2 linked regions of the Massilia sp. METH4 genome follow. The protein of the gene in region 1 interacts with the protein of each later gene in a pairwise test. Links are inferred from orthologs where the notes say so. Each region holds a gene or a part of one and is shown on either strand. Other genes may lie near its edges.

Evidence for each region.
Region 2: the proteins of lpdA (region 1) and odhB interact in binary tests that used the Escherichia coli proteins (3 or more experiments, as listed by UniProt). The link is inferred for Massilia sp. METH4 from one-to-one orthologs.

Annotation. Positions count from the first base shown.
Region 1 is NZ_CP146614.1:527,495-536,127, reverse strand. What follows is about bases 3,645-6,596. They hold lpdA (dihydrolipoyl dehydrogenase), read left to right. Parts: upstream 3,645-4,169; coding sequence 4,170-6,023; downstream 6,024-6,596. Other genes in these bases: V6Z91_RS02445 (helix-turn-helix domain-containing protein), read right to left, coding at 6,594-6,596; V6Z91_RS02450 (lysozyme inhibitor LprI family protein), read left to right, coding at 6,184-6,561; aceF (dihydrolipoyllysine-residue acetyltransferase), read left to right, coding at 3,645-4,157. Outside these bases: aceE (pyruvate dehydrogenase (acetyl-transferring), homodimeric type), read left to right, coding at 1-2,462; more of aceF, read left to right, coding at 2,484-3,644; more of V6Z91_RS02445, read right to left, coding at 6,597-7,586; V6Z91_RS02440 (DUF1272 domain-containing protein), read left to right, coding at 7,667-7,975; V6Z91_RS02435 (hypothetical protein), read left to right, coding at 8,344-8,633. UniProt on the Escherichia coli protein: Lipoamide dehydrogenase is a component of the glycine cleavage system as well as of the alpha-ketoacid dehydrogenase complexes.
Region 2 is NZ_CP146614.1:81,846-90,439, forward strand. Bases 2,609-5,521 are described here. They hold odhB (2-oxoglutarate dehydrogenase complex dihydrolipoyllysine-residue succinyltransferase), read right to left. Parts: upstream 4,746-5,521; coding sequence 3,471-4,745; downstream 2,609-3,470. Other genes in these bases: lpdA (dihydrolipoyl dehydrogenase), read right to left, coding at 2,609-2,897; V6Z91_RS00405 (PspC domain-containing protein), read right to left, coding at 2,894-3,259; V6Z91_RS00415 (2-oxoglutarate dehydrogenase E1 component), read right to left, coding at 4,822-5,521. Outside these bases: V6Z91_RS00390 (hypothetical protein), read right to left, coding at 1-273; cell division protein ZapE, read right to left, coding at 287-1,384; more of lpdA, read right to left, coding at 1,464-2,608; more of V6Z91_RS00415, read right to left, coding at 5,522-7,677; V6Z91_RS00420 (BlaI/MecI/CopY family transcriptional regulator), read left to right, coding at 7,988-8,371; V6Z91_RS00425 (EAL domain-containing protein), read left to right, coding at 8,536-8,594. UniProt on the Escherichia coli protein: E2 component of the 2-oxoglutarate dehydrogenase (OGDH) complex which catalyzes the second step in the conversion of 2-oxoglutarate to succinyl-CoA and CO(2).

The sequences.
Region 1 (8,633 bases):
CCGGCAACCTCGAATACGAGGAGCGCCTGCGCTCGTGGATGCGCTGGAACGCGATGGCGATGGTCGTGAAGGCCAACCGCGCCGATGGCGACCTGGGCGGCCACCTGTCCTCGTTCGCCTCGCTGGCGAACATGCTGGGCATCGGCTTCAACCATTTCTGGAAAGCCCCGTCGGAAAACCACGGCGGCGACCTGCTGTACATCCAGGGCCACTCGTCGCCCGGCGTGTATGCGCGCGCCTTCCTGGAAGGCCGCCTGACCGAGGAGCACCTGCTGAACTTCCGCCGCGAAGTCGACGGCAAGGGCCTGTCGTCGTACCCGCACCCGAAACTGATGCCGGACTTCTGGCAGTTCCCGACCGTGTCGATGGGCCTGGGCCCGCTGATGGCGATCTACCAGGCGCGTTTCCTGAAGTACCTGCACGCGCGCGGCATCGCCAATACCGACGGCCGCAAGGTGTGGGCCTTCTGCGGCGACGGCGAAATGGATGAACCGGAATCGATGGGCGCGATCGGCATGGCCGCGCGCGAGATGCTGGACAACCTCGTCATCGTGGTCAACTGTAACCTGCAGCGCCTGGACGGCCCGGTGCGCGGCAACGGCAAGATCATCCAGGAACTGGAAGGCGAATTCCGCGGCGCCGGCTGGAACGTGGTCAAAGTCATCTGGGGCCCGGGCTGGGACGAACTGCTGGCCAAGGACAAGGAAGGCATCCTGCAGCGCGTGATGATGGAAACCGTCGACGGCGAATACCAGAACTACAAGGCCAAGGATGGCGCCTACGTGCGCAAGCACTTCTTCGGCAAGCATCCGAAGCTGCTGCAAATGGTCGCCAACATGAGCGACGACGATATCTGGCGCCTGACCCGCGGCGGCCACGACCCGCACAAGATCTACGCCGCCTTCAAGGTCGCCCAGGAAGCCCAGGGCAAGCCGACCGTGCTGCTGGTGAAGACCGTCAAGGGCTTCGGCATGGGCAAGTCGGGCGAGGCGCGCAACACGGCGCACCAGACCAAGAAGCTGGACGACCAGGCAATCCGCGAAATGCGCGACCGCTTCAACATCCCAATTCCGGACGACAAGCTGGCCGAGATTCCGTTCTTCAAGCCGTCCGACGACGCGCCCGAGATCAAGTACCTGCATGAGCGCCGCAAGGCACTGGGCGGCTACCTGCCGGCCCGCCGCGTGAAGGCCGACGAAACCCTGGTGGTGCCGCCGCTGGAGGCATTCAAGTCCGTGCTGGAACCGACCGCGGAAGGCCGCGAGATCTCCACCACGCAGTCGTTCGTGCGTATCATCACCGCGCTGCTGCGCGACCAGAGCCTGGGCCCGCGCGTCGTGCCGATCCTGGTCGACGAATCGCGTACCTTCGGCATGGAAGGCCTGTTCCGCCAGATCGGCATCTTCAACCAGCAGGGCCAGCTGTACGAGCCGGTGGATAAAGACCAGGTGATGTACTACCGCGAAGACAAGGCCGGCCAGATCCTGCAGGAAGGCATCAACGAAGCGGGCGGCATGAGCTCGTGGATCGCCGCGGCAACGTCGTACTCGACCAACAACCGCGTGATGCTGCCGTTCTTCACGTACTACTCGATGTTCGGCATGCAGCGCGTGGGCGACCTGGCCTGGGCCGCGGGCGACATGCGCGCCCGCGGCTTCCTGATGGGCGGTACCGCCGGCCGCACGACGCTGAACGGCGAAGGCCTGCAGCACGAAGATGGCCACAGCCACCTGTTCGCCGCGGCGATCCCGAACTGCCTGCCGTACGACCCGACCTTCGGCCACGAACTGGCGGTGATCGTGCATGACGGCCTGCGCCGCATGGTGACGGAACAGGAAGACGTGTTCTACTACATCACCATCATGAACGAGAACTACGCTCATCCAGGCCTGAAGCCGGGCCAGGAAGAGGGCATCCTGAAGGGCATGTACCTGCTGCAGGAAGGTTCCAAGGACGCCAAGGAGCGCGTGCAGCTGGTGGGCTCCGGCACGATCCTGCGCGAATCGATCTTCGCCGCCGAGCTGCTGGAGAAGGACTGGGGCATCGCCGCCGACGTGTGGTCCGCTCCGTCGCTGACCCTGGTGGCGCGCGACGGCCAGGACGCCGAGCGCTGGAACCTCGTGAACCCGACCAAGGAACAGCGCGTACCGTACGTGACCGGCCTGCTTCAGAACACGCAGGGTCCGATCATCGCCACGACCGACTACATGCGCCTGTACGCCGAGCAGATCCGCGCGTTCATGCCGAAGGGCCGCACCTACCGCGTGCTGGGCACCGATGGCTTCGGCCGTTCGGACAGCCGCGCCAAGCTGCGCGAGTTCTTCGAGGTGAACCGTTACTACATCACGGTGGCCGCGCTGCGTTCGCTGGCCGACGAAGGCAAGATCGACATCTCCGTCGTGGAGCAGGCGGTCGCCAAGTACGGCCTGAACCCGAACAAACCCAATCCGGTGACCCAATAACGAGAATACGGAGCAAACGCTATGAGCATTGTGGAAGTCAAAGTCCCGGATATCGGTGATTTCAAGGAAGTCGAAGTCATCGAGCTGATGGTGAAGGTCGGCGACACGATCAAGGTCGACCAGTCGCTGATCACCGTCGAATCGGACAAGGCGTCGATGGAGATTCCATCGTCCGCCGCCGGTGTCGTCAAGGAATTGAAAGTGAAGGTCGGCGACAAGGTGGCCGAAGGCACGCTGCTGTTGCTGCTGGAAGCGGACGGCGCGGCCGCCGCGCCGGCTTCGGCCGCTGCTGCTCCGGCCGCGGCACCTGCCGCCGCCGCGCCGGCACCAGCTCCCGCGCCCGCCCCGGCTCCGGCCGCGGCCGCCGGCCCGGTAGAGGTGAAGGTTCCCGACATCGGCGACTTCAAGGAAGTGGAAGTGATCGAAGTGATGGTCAAGGTCGGCGACACGATCAAGAAGGACCAGTCGCTGATCACCGTCGAATCGGACAAGGCATCGATGGAAATCCCGTCGTCGCAGGACGGCGTGGTAAAGGAAATCAAGGTCAAGGTCGGCGACAAGGTGGCCGAAGGCTCGCTGGTGCTGATCGTCGAATCGACGGGCGGCGCTGCCGCCGCTCCTGCTGCTGCCGCTGCCGCGCCGGCACCTGCTCCGGCGGCGGCCGCGGCACCTGCGCCCGCACCGGCTCCGGCCGCTGCGCCGGCATCGGCACCCGCTGCTGCTCAGGCAACAAGCGCGGCCAGCACCGGCGTCTCGGGCAAGCTGGCCCACGCCTCGCCGTCCGTGCGCAAGTTCGCCCGTGAACTGGGCGTGGATGTTTCGAAAGTGCCGGGCACTGGTCCGAAGAACCGCATCACCCAGCAGGACGTGCAGAACTACGTGAAAGGCGTGATCGCCGGCGCAGCCGCTGCCCCGACCGCCGCTCCCGCCGCCGCCGGTGGCGGCGCGGGCCTGAACCTGCTGCCGTGGCCGTCGCTGGACTTTTCCAAGTTCGGCGAGACGGAACTGCAGCCGCTGCCGCGCATCAAGAAGATCTCCGGCCCGAACCTGCACCGCAACTGGGTGATGATCCCGCACGTGACGCAGTTCGAGGATGCCGACATCACCGACCTGGAAGCGTTCCGCGTCGAGACCAACAACGCCAACGCGAAGAACAAGGATGCCGCCAAGCTGACCATGCTGGCCTTCGTGATCAAGGCATCGGTCGCCGCGCTCAAGAAGTACCCGGCGTTCAACTCCTCGCTCGATGCGAAGGGCGAGAACCTGATCCTGAAGAAGTACTACAACATCGGCTTCGCGGCCGATACGCCGCAAGGCCTGGTGGTGCCGGTGGTGAAGAACGCCGACCAGAAGAGCGTGTCGCAGATCGCCCGCGAAATGACGGAACTGTCGCTGGCGGCCCGCGAAGGCAAGCTGAAGCCGGCCGACATGCAGGGCGCCACGTTCACGATCTCGTCGCTGGGCGGCATCGGCGGCTCGCACTTCACGCCGATCGTGAATGCGCCGGAAGTGGCGATCCTGGGCCTGTCGAAAGCTTCGATGAAGCCCGTGTGGGACGGCAAGCAGTTCGCGCCGCGCCTGATGATGACGCTGTCGCTGTCGTACGATCACCGCGTGATCGACGGCGCGTCCGGTGCCCGCTTCGCTGTCTACCTGGCCGAAGTGCTGGGCGACATGCGCAAAGTGCTGCTGTAAGGAGCCCGCCACATGAGCATCGTTGAGGTAAAAGTACCGAATATCGGCGACTTCAAGGAAGTCGAAGTCATCGAGATCATCGTCAAGGCCGGCGACACGATCAAGGTCGACCAGTCGATCGCCACCGTGGAATCGGACAAGGCATCGATGGAGATCCCGTCCACGCACGCCGGCGTGGTGAAGGAATTGAAGATCAAGGTGGGCGACAAGGTGAGCGAAGGCTCGCTGCTGTTGTTGCTGGAAGAAACCGCCGGCGCTGCCGCTTCTGCACCGGCAGCGGCACCGGCTGGCGTTCCCGCATCGCCCGTGGCCCAGCCCGCCGAAAAGGGCGAGGCTCCCGGCCAGGCAGCCCCAGTGTACGGCGGCCCCGCCGTCGCGGCGCCCGCCTCGTCTCCCGCCTCGTCCGGCCCGGCGCCTGCCGCCGGCTCGTACTCCGGCAATGTCGACATCCAGTGCGACATGATGGTGCTGGGCGGCGGCCCCGGCGGCTACTCGGCCGCCTTCCGCGCCGCGGACCTGGGCTTGAACACCGTGATCGTCGAACGCTACGCCACGCTGGGCGGCGTGTGCCTGAACGTGGGGTGCATCCCGTCGAAAGCGCTGCTGCACCTGGCTGCCGTGATCGATGAAACGTCGCATATGGCCAAGCATGGCGTGAAGTTCGCCAAGCCCGAAGTCGACATCGACGAAGTGCGCAAGTACAAGGAAGGCGTGATCGGCAAGATGACCGGCGGCCTGGCCGGCATGGCCAAGGCGCGCAAGACCCAGGTCGTGCAAGGCGTGGGCCAGTTCGTCAGCCCGAACCACATCGAAGTGACGGGCCCGGACGGCACGAAGAAGGTCGTGCAGTTCAAGCAGGCGATCATCGCCGCCGGCTCCTCGGTCGTGAAGCTGCCGTTCATTCCGGAAGATCCGCGCATCGTCGATTCGACTGGCGCGCTGGAACTGCGCTTCATCCCGAAACGCATGCTGGTGATCGGCGGCGGCATCATCGGCCTGGAAATGGCCACCGTGTACTCCACGTTCGGTGCGCGCATCGACGTGGTCGAGATGATGGATGGCCTGATGCAGGGCGCCGACCGCGATGCCGTGAAGATCTGGCAGAAGTACAACGCGGCCCGCTTCGACAACATCATGACCAAGACGAAGACGGTGGGCGTGGAAGCGCTGCCCGAAGGGATCAAGGTCACGTTCGAAGCTGCCGAAGCCGGCGCCAAGGCACCGGAACCGCAGATCTACGACATGGTGCTGGTGGCCGTGGGCCGCAGCCCGAACGGCAAGAAGATCGCCGCCGACAAGGCCGGCGTGCAGGTGACCGACCGCGGCTTCATCAACGTCGACAGCCAGATGCGCACCAACGTGCCGCACATCTTCGCCATCGGCGACCTGGTGGGGCAGCCGATGCTGGCGCACAAGGCCGTGCACGAAGGCCACGTGGCCGCCGAAGCGGCCGTGGGGCAGAAGTCGCACTTCGATGCATCCGTGATTCCGTCCGTCGCCTACACCGATCCGGAAGTGGCATGGGTCGGCCTGACGGAAGACGAAGCGAAGGCCAAGGGCATCAAGGTCGAGAAGGGCCACTTCCCGTGGGCCGCCTCGGGCCGCGCCGTGGCCAACGGCCGCGACGAAGGCTTCACGAAAGTGCTGTTCGATGCGGAAACCCACCGCATCGTCGGCGGCACCATCGTGGGCACGCACGCGGGCGACATGATCGGCGAGATCGCGCTGGCGATCGAGATGGGCGCCGACGGCACCGACATCGGCAAGACGATCCACCCGCACCCGACCCTGGGCGAGTCGATCGGCATGGCCGCCGAAGTGTACGAAGGCGTGTGCACGGACTTGCCGCCGGTGCGCAAGCGCTGATCCTTCATCGCCGTTGCATCCCAACGCCACCTCCGGGTGGCGTTTTCACAACGGGGACTGTCCCCGAACTTTTACAACACATCCTGTTGTAAAAAATCGGGGACAGTCCCCGTTGTCATCAAACGACAATGCCCGCACTTCATTTACACAGGAGCCATGCATGAAGACCATCGCCATCGCAGCTGGAATGTTCTTGCTGACGGCGTCCACCGCCTGGGCCGTGGATTGCGCCAAGGCGGTCGCCACGCCCGACCTCAACGAATGTGCCGCCCAGGAGCAGAAGGCGGTCGAGGCCAGGCTGAACAGTACGTATCAGAAGGTGCTCAAGGCGCTCGAGGAGCGCGACGAGAACCATGTGGAAACGCGCAAGAAGTTTGTCGCGGCCCAGCGCGCATGGATCAGGTTCCGCGAAGCCGATTGCAGCGCCGCTTACCAGTACTACATCGACGGCTCCATGCGCAACCTCGTGCACATCGGCTGCATGCAGAAGCGCGCGGAGCAACGGATCAAGGAGCTGGACGCCTTCCTCGGACCGTAAGCGACAACGTGCCCATCCTCTGGCGCGGGGCCTCAGCCGAAGCGCGCCCGATAGTCGCCCGGCAGCACTCCCAGGCGCTGCGTGAACGCTCGCCGCAGGTTGTATTCGCTGCCGTGGCCGCTGCGCCGCGCGGCTTCCTTCACCGTCATCCGCGGCCGCTCCAGCAACTGGCACGCCGCTTCGAGCCGCAGCCGGGCCAGTAACTGCGCCGGCGTAACGTCGGCCTCCTGCCTCAGCCGGCGGTGCAGCGTGCGCACGGAGAGCGCGCAGGCCGCGGCCATCTGTTCCACGTCCAGTTCCTTCGCGAGCCGCGGCCGCAGCCATGCGGTCAGCTGCCCGGTGACGCCTTCGGGCACCGCCTGCGCCAGCAGCTCGGCGCTGAATTGCCGCTGCCCGCCCGGCCGTTTCAGGAACAGCACCATGCGCCTGGCGACCGCCAGCGCGGCGGCGCGGCCCAGGTCTTCCTCGACAAGGCTCAGCGCCAGGTCCATGCCGGCGCTGATGCCGGCGGAGGTGCGGAACTTGCCGTCGCGGACGTGGATGGCATCGTCCTGGACGTCGATCGAAGGGTGTTCGGCCCGCAATGCGTCGACATCCTGCCAGTGCGTGACGGCGCGGCGCCCGTCGAGCAGGCCGGCCCTCGCCAGCACGAATGCACCGGTACACACCGAGCAGCAACGCGCCACGTTCGCACTGGCGCCCGCGACCCAGCGCAGCACCGCCTCGCCATCGGCCGTTGCTGCCGACGGCAGTGCCGCGCCGCCGCCGCCCGCCACCACCAGCGTGCCGCCTGCCAGCGCGCGGCGCGGCAGCGGCGCGGCCAGCATCGCGACGCCGGCCGACGAGGCGATGGCGCCGCCGCCATGGGCGACCAGGTGGATGCGGTAGGGCTCGGGCAGGCCGGCGTCGCGCGCTTCGTCGTTGGCGCTGGCAAAGACCTGGATCGGCCCCGTGGCGTCGAGCAGCAAGAAGCCGGGGAATACCAGCAGCCAGATATCGATGGGTCGTCGGGGATCATTGCGCATGTGGCAGATATTCATCCTTCGTTGTCATTCCTGTCAATCGCGGCGGGCCCAGAATGCCGGTGATGAATGAAGGAGAAGCCATGCTCGAACTGCGACCCACCTGCGAACACTGCAACAAGGCACTGCCGCCCGACGCGACGGATGCGCGCATCTGTTCCTACGAATGCACGTTCTGCGCCGGGTGCGTCGACGGCCTGTTGCACAACGTTTGCCCGAACTGCGGCGGCGGCTTCGTGCCCCGGCCCGTGCGGCCGGCGCGCAACTGGAAGAACGCTAATTACCTCGGCAACGACCCCGCGCGCACGGCGCCGAAGTACCGGCCGGTGGATGCCGCCGCGCACGCGGTATTCGCGGCGGCGATCGCGGACATCGCGCCCGAGCGGCGGTGAGATACCGCCGCTACTGCGCGATTACGCCAGCTGGCAGTGGAAGCGCCCATCGGCGCAGGCGCAGGTGAGCCGGAAGCGCCCGCCGCTGTAATAAGCCGGATGGCGCTGGGACATTCCCAGCGTGCCCGTTGCAATGCTGTCGTGGAAAACCGCCAGTTTTGCCACCCTTCCAGTTTGGCAGCATCGACGCCCAGCTTCCCTAGGGCTACGGTCTTGCATTTGGATTTGCCAATGATATACTCCATGCTGGCGTGACCGCGCCTGCCTGTCCACCGAGGGTAAATCCACAGAGAAGGTCTTCAAACCATTTAATTTTTCTGCGCGCACGCGACAAGGTGGACGTCTAGTGCCATGCGCGGGAGAATACAATGAGCAAGACCCCTCTGACCCTGCTCGAGCGCAAGCTCCGTGAACAAGCCAAGAAGCTAGTGCGCGGTGGCGATGACTCCTGCTATATGCAAGTGTTGGATCGCCTGGCGAAGGAAAATCGCTTCCTCGGCAGTGATCAGCTTCGACGAATGGCGCAAGCTGAGCGCTGCGCATATTCCCTTGGCGGTGCCCAAATGCTGCCATGTCTTCCTGCCAGTGGCTGCGTTTACCGCATTAAGATCGGACAAAGTGTCTGGTCTCTCCATGTTTCGACCTCAGGTCCCCAGCT
Region 2 (8,594 bases), 450 kb from region 1 along the record:
GCGCTTGAAGTAGTTCGCGTCGATCTCGATCGCGCGCAGTTCCGCCAGCCGCTCGCGGCGTTTATCCTTCGCCTTGTCCAGGCAGTTATTGACGAAGAACTTCGTGTAGCACACCTGTTCGCTCTCGGCGAATTCGGCCTCGACCGCCGCGCGGTCCTTCGCCACCTGCGCCAGCAGCGTGTCGGCCTGCTCCACCGACCCGATCGTCGCCTGCGCCAGCGCGCCACCGGCCAGCAGCAGGCCGCCCATCAACGTCAATACTTTCCCCATCATCCTCATCCGTAGTTCAGGTCAGTGCGGCGGCGCCGCCCCGCTGTGCCTTTTCCATGTACTCGCGCGACTGCATCTCCACGATGCGCGACACGGTGCGGTGGAATTCATTGGCCAGCATGCCCGAAGTGTACAGCTCTTCCGGCTCCACCTCGGCGGACATGATCAGCTTCACGCCCTGGTCGTAGAACACGTCGATCAGCCACGTGAAGCGGCGTGCCTCGGACGACTGGCCGGCGGACATCATCGGCACTCCGGACAATATCACGGTATGGAAACGGCTGGCGATTTCCAGGTAGTCGTTCTGCGAACGGGGACCGCCGCACAGCGTCTGGAAATCGAACCAGATCACGGTGCCGGCGCGGCGCAGCGCCGTCAGTTCACGGCCTTCGATCGTGACGTGCTTGTCTTCTTCCTGCGTGTCGGCGAGCTTGGTGAAAGCTTCGCGCAGCTTGGCGTCGGTGGCCGCATTGAGCGGCATGTAGTAGGCGTGCACCTGCTCCAGCGCGCGGCCGCGGTAGTCCACGCCCGCATCCACGTTGAGCACATCCATCTTTTCCTTCAGGAGCGCGATGGTGGGCAGGATACGGTCGCGGTGCAGCCCGTCCGGATACAGCGTGGACGGTTCGTAGTTCGAGGTCATGATGAACGACACGCCATTGTCGTACAGCGCCTTCATCAGGTTATACAGGATCATCGCGTCGGCCACGTCCGAGACGTGGAATTCGTCGAAGCAGATCAGCCGGTATTTCTTGGCGATCCGTTTCGCCACCTCGTCGAGCGGGTCGGCGATGCCCATCAGCTCGTCGAGCTGGATATGCACGGCGCGCATGAATTCATGGAAGTGCAGGCGCGTCTTGCGCACCACCGGCACGACCGAATAGAACGAATCCATCAGGAACGACTTGCCGCGCCCCACGCCGCCCCACATGTACACGCCGCGTGGCGGGTCCGGGCGGTTGATCAGGCGCTTGAAGCTGTTCGAGCGCTGGGCCTTGTACTCCACCCATTCGTCGTAGCAGTGCTGCAGCCGTTCCACGGCGCGGCGCTGGGCTTCGTCGGGCTTGAAGTTGCGCTGTTCCAGCGCGTGCTGGTAAAACTCGAGGACGTTCATGAAAGATTCGCTTCGTACAAAAACGCCGGGCCGGCCAAGTGGCTCGCTTGGCCGGCCCAGGTAAGGCTTCAAGCAACAGTTAGAAGTTCAGCGTGCGCTTGTCGACGGCCAGTGCAGCTTCCTTGGTCGCTTCGGACAGCGACGGGTGAGCGTGGCAGATGCGCGCGATGTCCTCGGCCGAAGCCTTGAATTCCATCGCCACGACGGCTTCGGAGATCAGCTCGGAAGCCATCGGGCCCACGATGTGCACGCCCAGGATCTCGTCGGTCGTGGCATCGGCCAGGAACTTCACCATGCCGGACGTGTCGCCCAGCGCGCGTGCGCGGCCGTTGGCCAGGAACGGGAAGGTGCCGGCCTTGTACGCCACGCCGGCCGCCTTCAGCTGCTGCTCGGTCTTGCCGACCCAGGCGATTTCCGGCGAGGTGTAGATGACCCAGGGGATTGTGTCGAAGTTGGTGTGGCCGTGCTGGCCGGCGATACGCTCGGCCACGGCAACGCCCTCTTCCTCGGCCTTGTGCGCCAGCATCGGGCCGCGCACCACGTCGCCGATCGCCCACACGTTCGGCAGGTTGGTCTTGCAGTCGTCGTCCACGGCGATGAAGCCACGCTCGTCCAGCGCCAGGCCGGCCTTCTCGGCGTTCAGGCCGTTGGTGTTCGGGGTGCGGCCGATCGAGACGATCAGCTTGTCGAACACGGCTTCCTGTGCGGCGCCCGACGCATCCGCGTACTTCACGGTCACGTTGTTCTCGCCGGCGGTCACCGACTCCACCTTCACGCCCAGGCTGATCTTCAGGCCCTGCTTGGTGAACATCTTGTGCGCTTCCTTGGCGATCTGCTCGTCCACGGCGCCCAGGAAGGTCGGCAGGCCTTCCAGCACGGTCACGTCGGCGCCCAGGCGGCGCCATACGGAACCCATTTCCAGGCCGATCACGCCGGCGCCGATCACGCCCAGCTTGGCCGGCACTGCCTCGATGGCCAGCGCGCCCGTGTTCGACAGGATCAGCTTTTCATCGAACGGTGCGCCCGGCAGCGCACGGGCGTTGGAACCCGTGGCCACGATCACCTGCTTCGCGTTGATCGTTTCGGTCGTCTGCCCGGTGATCTCGATCGGATAGCCTTCCGCGCCGGCTGCGCCGCCGAATGCGCCGCGGCCGTGGAAGAACGTCACCTTGTTCTTCTTGAACAGGTACAGGATGCCGTCGTTGTTCTGCTTCACGACGTTGTTCTTACGCTTGAGCATCTGGCCCAGGTTCAGCGCCAGGCCGGACACCTCGATGCCGTGCTCCTTGAACGCGTGACCGGCATGCTCGAAGTGCTCGGACGATTGCAGCAGCGCCTTGGACGGGATGCAGCCGACGTTGGTGCAGGTGCCGCCCGGTGCCGGGCCGCCCTTTTCATTGGCCCACTCGTCGATACACGCGACCGAGAAGCCCAGCTGTGCAGCGCGGATGGCCGCGATATAGCCGCCGGGGCCGGCGCCGATCACCACTACGTCGAATTGTTTGTTGCTCATGTGTCTGATTTCCCAATTATGTCGTTACCCGGGAGACGCTCTTCTTCCGGGACGAATATCCACAACAGAATGTAAATCACCAGCCCGAAGCCGAACGAGATCGTGAACAACACGAACACGATGCGCCAGATCCACGACGCCACGCCGGAAGCCTTGCCGATCCCGCCGCACACGCCGCCCAGCCAGCGGTCGGCGCGCGAACGGCGCAGCCGCGAGAACTCGCTGGCCAGGTCGCCGTCACCGGCCGCGGGGGGCGGGGCGCCGTTCAGCAGGCGCTCCTTGGCGCGGGCAAACTCCGCGTCGGTCAGGGCGCCGGCCTGGTGCAACTCGTGCAGGCGGCGGATTTCGTCGGAGATGGTCATGGCCGTCGGCTCCTGAGGTCGTGGGGTCAGTTCCCAGATGGGGGCTAACCACGGTTTTCACCACTGCGGCCGAACGAAGCCGAAGTGGGGGCGGAAAACCGGTGTCGGGCACCTTTTCGCTGCGCGAAAAGATGTCCGACACCAAGGCTGGAGCCGCAGGCTACGGCCGATTGCGGGGTACGCAGCCGGCCGGTGATCTACCTACGCTCGATTACAGGTCCAGCAGCAGGCGCGCCGGATCTTCCAGCGCTTCCTTCATCGCCACCAGGCCCAGCACGGCTTCGCGGCCGTCGATGATGCGGTGGTCGTAGGACATCGCCAGGTAGTTCATCGGGCGGATGACGATCTGGCCGTCTTCCACCACGGCGCGGTCCTTGGTCGCGTGCACGCCCAGGATCGCCGACTGCGGCGGGTTGATGATCGGGGTCGACAGCATGGAGCCGAAGGTGCCGCCGTTGGAGATCGAGAACGTGCCGCCGGTCAGGTCGTCCAGGGTCAGCTTGCCTTCCTTGGCCTTCGCGCCGAATTCGCCGATCTTCTTCTCGATCTCGGCGATCGTCATCTGGTCGGCGTTGCGCAGGATCGGCACCACCAGGCCGCGCGGCGAACCGACGGCGATACCGATGTCGAAGTAGCCGTGGTAGACGATGTCGTTACCGTCGACCGATGCGTTCAGGATCGGGTACTTCTTCAGGGCTGCCACGGCGGCCTTGACGAAGAAGGACATGAAGCCCAGCTTCACGCCGTGCTCTTTCTCGAACTTGTCCTTGTACTTGTTACGCAGGTCCATCACCGGCTTCATGTTCACCTCGTTGAAGGTGGTCAGGATGGCGTTGGTGGATTGCGATTCGACCAGGCGCTCGGCGATACGGGCGCGCAGGCGGCTCATCGGCACGCGCTCTTCCGGACGGTCGCCCAGGTTGAGCGTGACCGGTGCGGCCACTTTCTGCAGGGCCGGCTTGGCGGCGGCAGCAGGAGCGGCGGGTGCCGGTGCGGCGGCTGCGGGTTTGGCAGATGCGGCGGAAGCGGCCAGGGCATCGCCCTTGGTCACGCGGCCATCCTTGCCGGAGCCGGTCACGTCGGAAGCGGACAGGCCTTTCTCGGACAGGATCTTGGCGGCGGCCGGCATGGCCACGTCGCCCTTCGAGCCACCGGTGGCGGCTGCCGGCGCTGCGGCAGGTGCCGGTGCGGCCGCGGTTTCCACCGGGGCTGCCGTCACGGGGATCGGCGAAACTTTTGCGGTGCCTTCCGTATCGATGATGGCGATCACTTCATCGGCAACGACGGTCGCGCCATCGTTCTTGATGATCTGCACGATCACGCCGGCGGCCGGTGCGGGAAGTTCCAGGACCACTTTGTCGGTTTCGATGTCGATCAGGTTCTCGTCGCGCGCCACGGTGTCGCCGACCTTCTTGTGCCAGGCCAGCAGGGTCGCTTCAGCGACGGATTCCGACAGTTGTGGAACTTTGACTTCGATTTGTGCCATTTGTTGTTACTCCGTATTCGATAGATGCGTAGAGGCCGCGCAGACCTCCTCGGAGTCCGCGCGGCTTGCCTTGCTTTTACTTGGTCAGGATGAAGCCCTTCAGCTTCGAGAACGCCGTTTCCAGCAGCTCTTTCTGCTGGGCGTAGTGCTTGTCGTAGTAGCCGACAGCCGGCGAGGCGGAAGCCGGACGGCCGGCATACGCCAGGCGCTGGCCCGCTTCCATCGACTCGAAGATGTTGTGCTGGATCTGGAACCATGGACCCTGGTTCTGCGGCTCGTCCTGCGCCCACACCACTTCGGTGGCGGCCGGGAACTTCTTCAGTTCGGCGGCGAATGCCTTGTGCGGGAACGGGTACAGCTGTTCGACACGGATGATGGCCGTATCGGTCTGGCCGCGGGTCTTGCGGGCATTGGCCAGGTCGTAATACACCTTGCCGGAGCAGGCGATCACGCGCTTGACCTTCTTCGCATCGATCTTGTCGTCCACTTCGCCGATCACGGTCTGGAACGCACCCTTGGCCAGGTCGTTCAGCGGCGAGCCGGCATCCTTGTTGCGCAGCAGCGACTTCGGCGTGAGCACGACGAGCGGCTTGCGGAACTGGCGCACCATCTGGCGGCGCAGCAGGTGGAAGATCTGCGCGGCCGTCGTCGGCTGCACCACCTGCATATTGTTCTCGGCGCACAGCTGCAGGAAGCGTTCCGGGCGGGCGGAGGAGTGCTCCGGACCCTGGCCTTCATAGCCGTGCGGCAGCAGCATCACGAGGCCCGAAGCGCGGCCCCACTTCACTTCGCCGGACGAGATGAACTGGTCGATCACCACCTGGGCGCCGTTCACGAAGTCGCCGAACTGGGCTTCCCAGATCGTCAGCGTGTTCGGCTCGGCGGTCGAGTAACCGTATTCGAAGCCCAGCACCGCTTCTTCCGACAGCACGGAGTCGATGACGGTGAACGGTGCCTGGTTGTCGGACACGTTCTGCAGCGGCACGTAGGTGCCGGCATCCCAGCGTTCGCGGTTCTGGTCGTGCAGCACCGCGTGGCGGTGCGTGAACGTGCCGCGGCCGGCGTCCTGGCCGGTCAGGCGCACGGCGTAGCCGGACGAGACCAGCGACGCGTAGGCCAGGTGTTCGCCCATGCCCCAGTCCAGGTTCAGTTCACCTTTGCCCATGTTGGCGCGGTCGGCCAGTACTTTTTCCACCAGCGAGTGCACCTTGAAGCCTTCCGGCACGGTGGTGATGCGGGTAGCCAGGCGCTTCAGTTCCGTGAGCGGCACGGCGGTATCGGCCGCGTCGGTCCACTTGCGGTTCAGGAACGGCAGCCAGTCGACGGCGAACTTGTTCTTGAAGTTCGAGATGACCGGGTCGACGGTGTGCTTGCCGGCGTCCATGGCGGCGCGGTACGCGGCCACCATCTGGTCGCCGCCGTCGGCCGGGATCACGCCCTGGGCCGCCAGCTTGTCGGCGTACAGGCGGCGGGTGCCCGGGTGTTGCGCGATCTTCTTGTACATCAGCGGCTGCGTCAGCGCCGGCGTGTCCTGCTCGTTGTGGCCCAGCTTGCGGTAGCAGATGATGTCGACCACGATGTCCTTCTGGAACTGCGCGCGGTAGTCCAGGGCGATCTGCGAAGCCAGCACGACCGCTTCCGGATCGTCGGCGTTCACGTGCAGCACCGGCGCCTCGATCATCTTGACGACGTCGGTGGCATAGATCGTCGAACGCGCGTCGCGCGGGTCGGACGTGGTGAAGCCGATCTGGTTGTTGATCACGACGTGCACCGTGCCGCCCGTGCCATAGCCGCGGGTCTGCGCCAGGTTCAGCGTTTCCATCACCACGCCCTGGCCGGCGAATGCCGCGTCGCCGTGCACCAGGATCGGCAGCACCTGCGCGCCCTGGGTGTCGCCGCGGCGGTCCATGCGCGCCTTGACGGAACCTTCGACCACCGGATTGACGATTTCCAGGTGCGACGGGTTGAACGCCAGCGACAGGTGGACGGGGCCACCGGCGGTGGAGATGTCGGACGAGAAGCCCTGGTGGTATTTCACGTCGCCGGCCGGCAGGTCGTCGCCGTGCTTGCCTTCGAATTCCTCGAACAGGTCCTTCGGTGCCTTGCCCAGGGTGTTGACCAGCACGTTCAGGCGGCCACGGTGGGCCATGCCGATCACGATTTCCTGCACGCCCTTTTCGCCGGCGCGCTGGATGATCTCATCCATCGAGGCGATGAACGTTTCGCCGCCTTCCAGCGAGAAGCGTTTCTGGCCCACGTACTTGGTGTGCAGGTAGCGCTCGAGGCCTTCGGCCGCGGTCAGGCGTTCCAGGATGTGCTTTTTCTTTTCCGGCGAGAAGTTCGGCGTGGAGCGGATCGATTCCAGGCGTTCCTGCAGCCAGCGCTTCTCGGCCGGATCGGAGATGTACATGAATTCCGCGCCGATGGAGCGGGTGTACGTTTCGCGCAGGTAGTTCAGCAGGTCGCGCAGCGACGCGGTTTCCGGGCCGAAGTACGTGTTGCTGATGTTAAATACGGTGTCCAGGTCGGCGTCGGTGAAGCCGTAGGAGGCAGGGTCCAGTTCCGGGATGGCCGGGCGTTCCTGGCGCTGCAGCGGGTCGAGGTTGGCCCAGCGAGAGCCCAGGTAGCGGTAGGCTGCGATCAGCTGGGTGGCGGCCACGCGCTTGCGGCCCATTTCGACATCGGCGGTCGCGGTCACGGTCCGGATCGGGCCGGCTTTCGCGCGCTCGGCAAACGAGGCGATCACGGAGGAGTGGTTGACGTCGGGCTTGTTGGAACCGTCGACGGCAGGCACGTGCTGCATGGCGTCGAAATAAGCGCGCCAGTTATCCGGCACCGAGCCGGGGTTTTCCAGGTACGCTTCGTAGAGTTCTTCTACGTACGGCGCATTCCCACCAAACAGGTAGGAGTTGGACGTCAGTTGCTGCATCATTCTTGCTCACCTTTCTTCGCGCTTCGCGAGGTTGGGGCGGGTTATACAAACCTTCCGCGACACGGCCTGACCGGTTAGCGGATCGCACATCAAGTTGTGGGGGGAAGGACCTCTTTGGTTGCCCGAAAGACAATCGACCTACGAGCTTCCATAAATAGCCACCTAGCATAGCACGCTGCGTTGAGATGGAACAACCACCAACGAGTTAATCGAACGTTTCTTCCGTCCGGCATGGGCGGCGCGCCGGCGCAAGATAGACAGCATGTTCTAGATCATTTATTCTACTTCCGTGCCCACCAGGAAGAGCGCCATGAACTCCCCACCGAAACCGACTCCCGCCGAACTCGAGATGCTGCGGCTGCTGTACGAACTGGGCCCGGCTACCGCGAAGCAGGTCCATGCGGCCGCCCTCGCCGCCCGGCCCGAACTGACCTATGCAAACGTGCTGCGCCAGTTGCAGGTCATGCATGGCAAGGGAATCGTGACGCGCGACGAAAGTGCCCGCGCCCACGTCTACGCGCCCGCCCAGGAACAGGCTTCGATCCAGACCAGTCTGTTAAAGGACTTGATCCAGAAGGCCTTCGCCGGCTCCGGCAAGGCGCTCGTGCTGGCGGCCCTGCGCGGCGGCCACGTGACGGCGCGCGAGCGCGCCGAAATCTCCGCCCTCCTGGGAGAAGACCGGCTTCCCGATTGAAACCGGTGCTCAGCCATATTTTGCAACCGCGCGTCACTCTTTTGAGTTTTCGTCCACACTTTTCCCGTGCTTCACGTTTGAATGTTTCAGCAAGCCTGGCTGCCGGCCCCAGGCTTGCAACGGCTCGCCGGCAACCCGATATAACAACATAAGTGGGGAGTGACATGGTGGATAGCGCGGCCACCCTGGTCGGCGATTTGCCGTTGCGGGAGGTGATGGATTT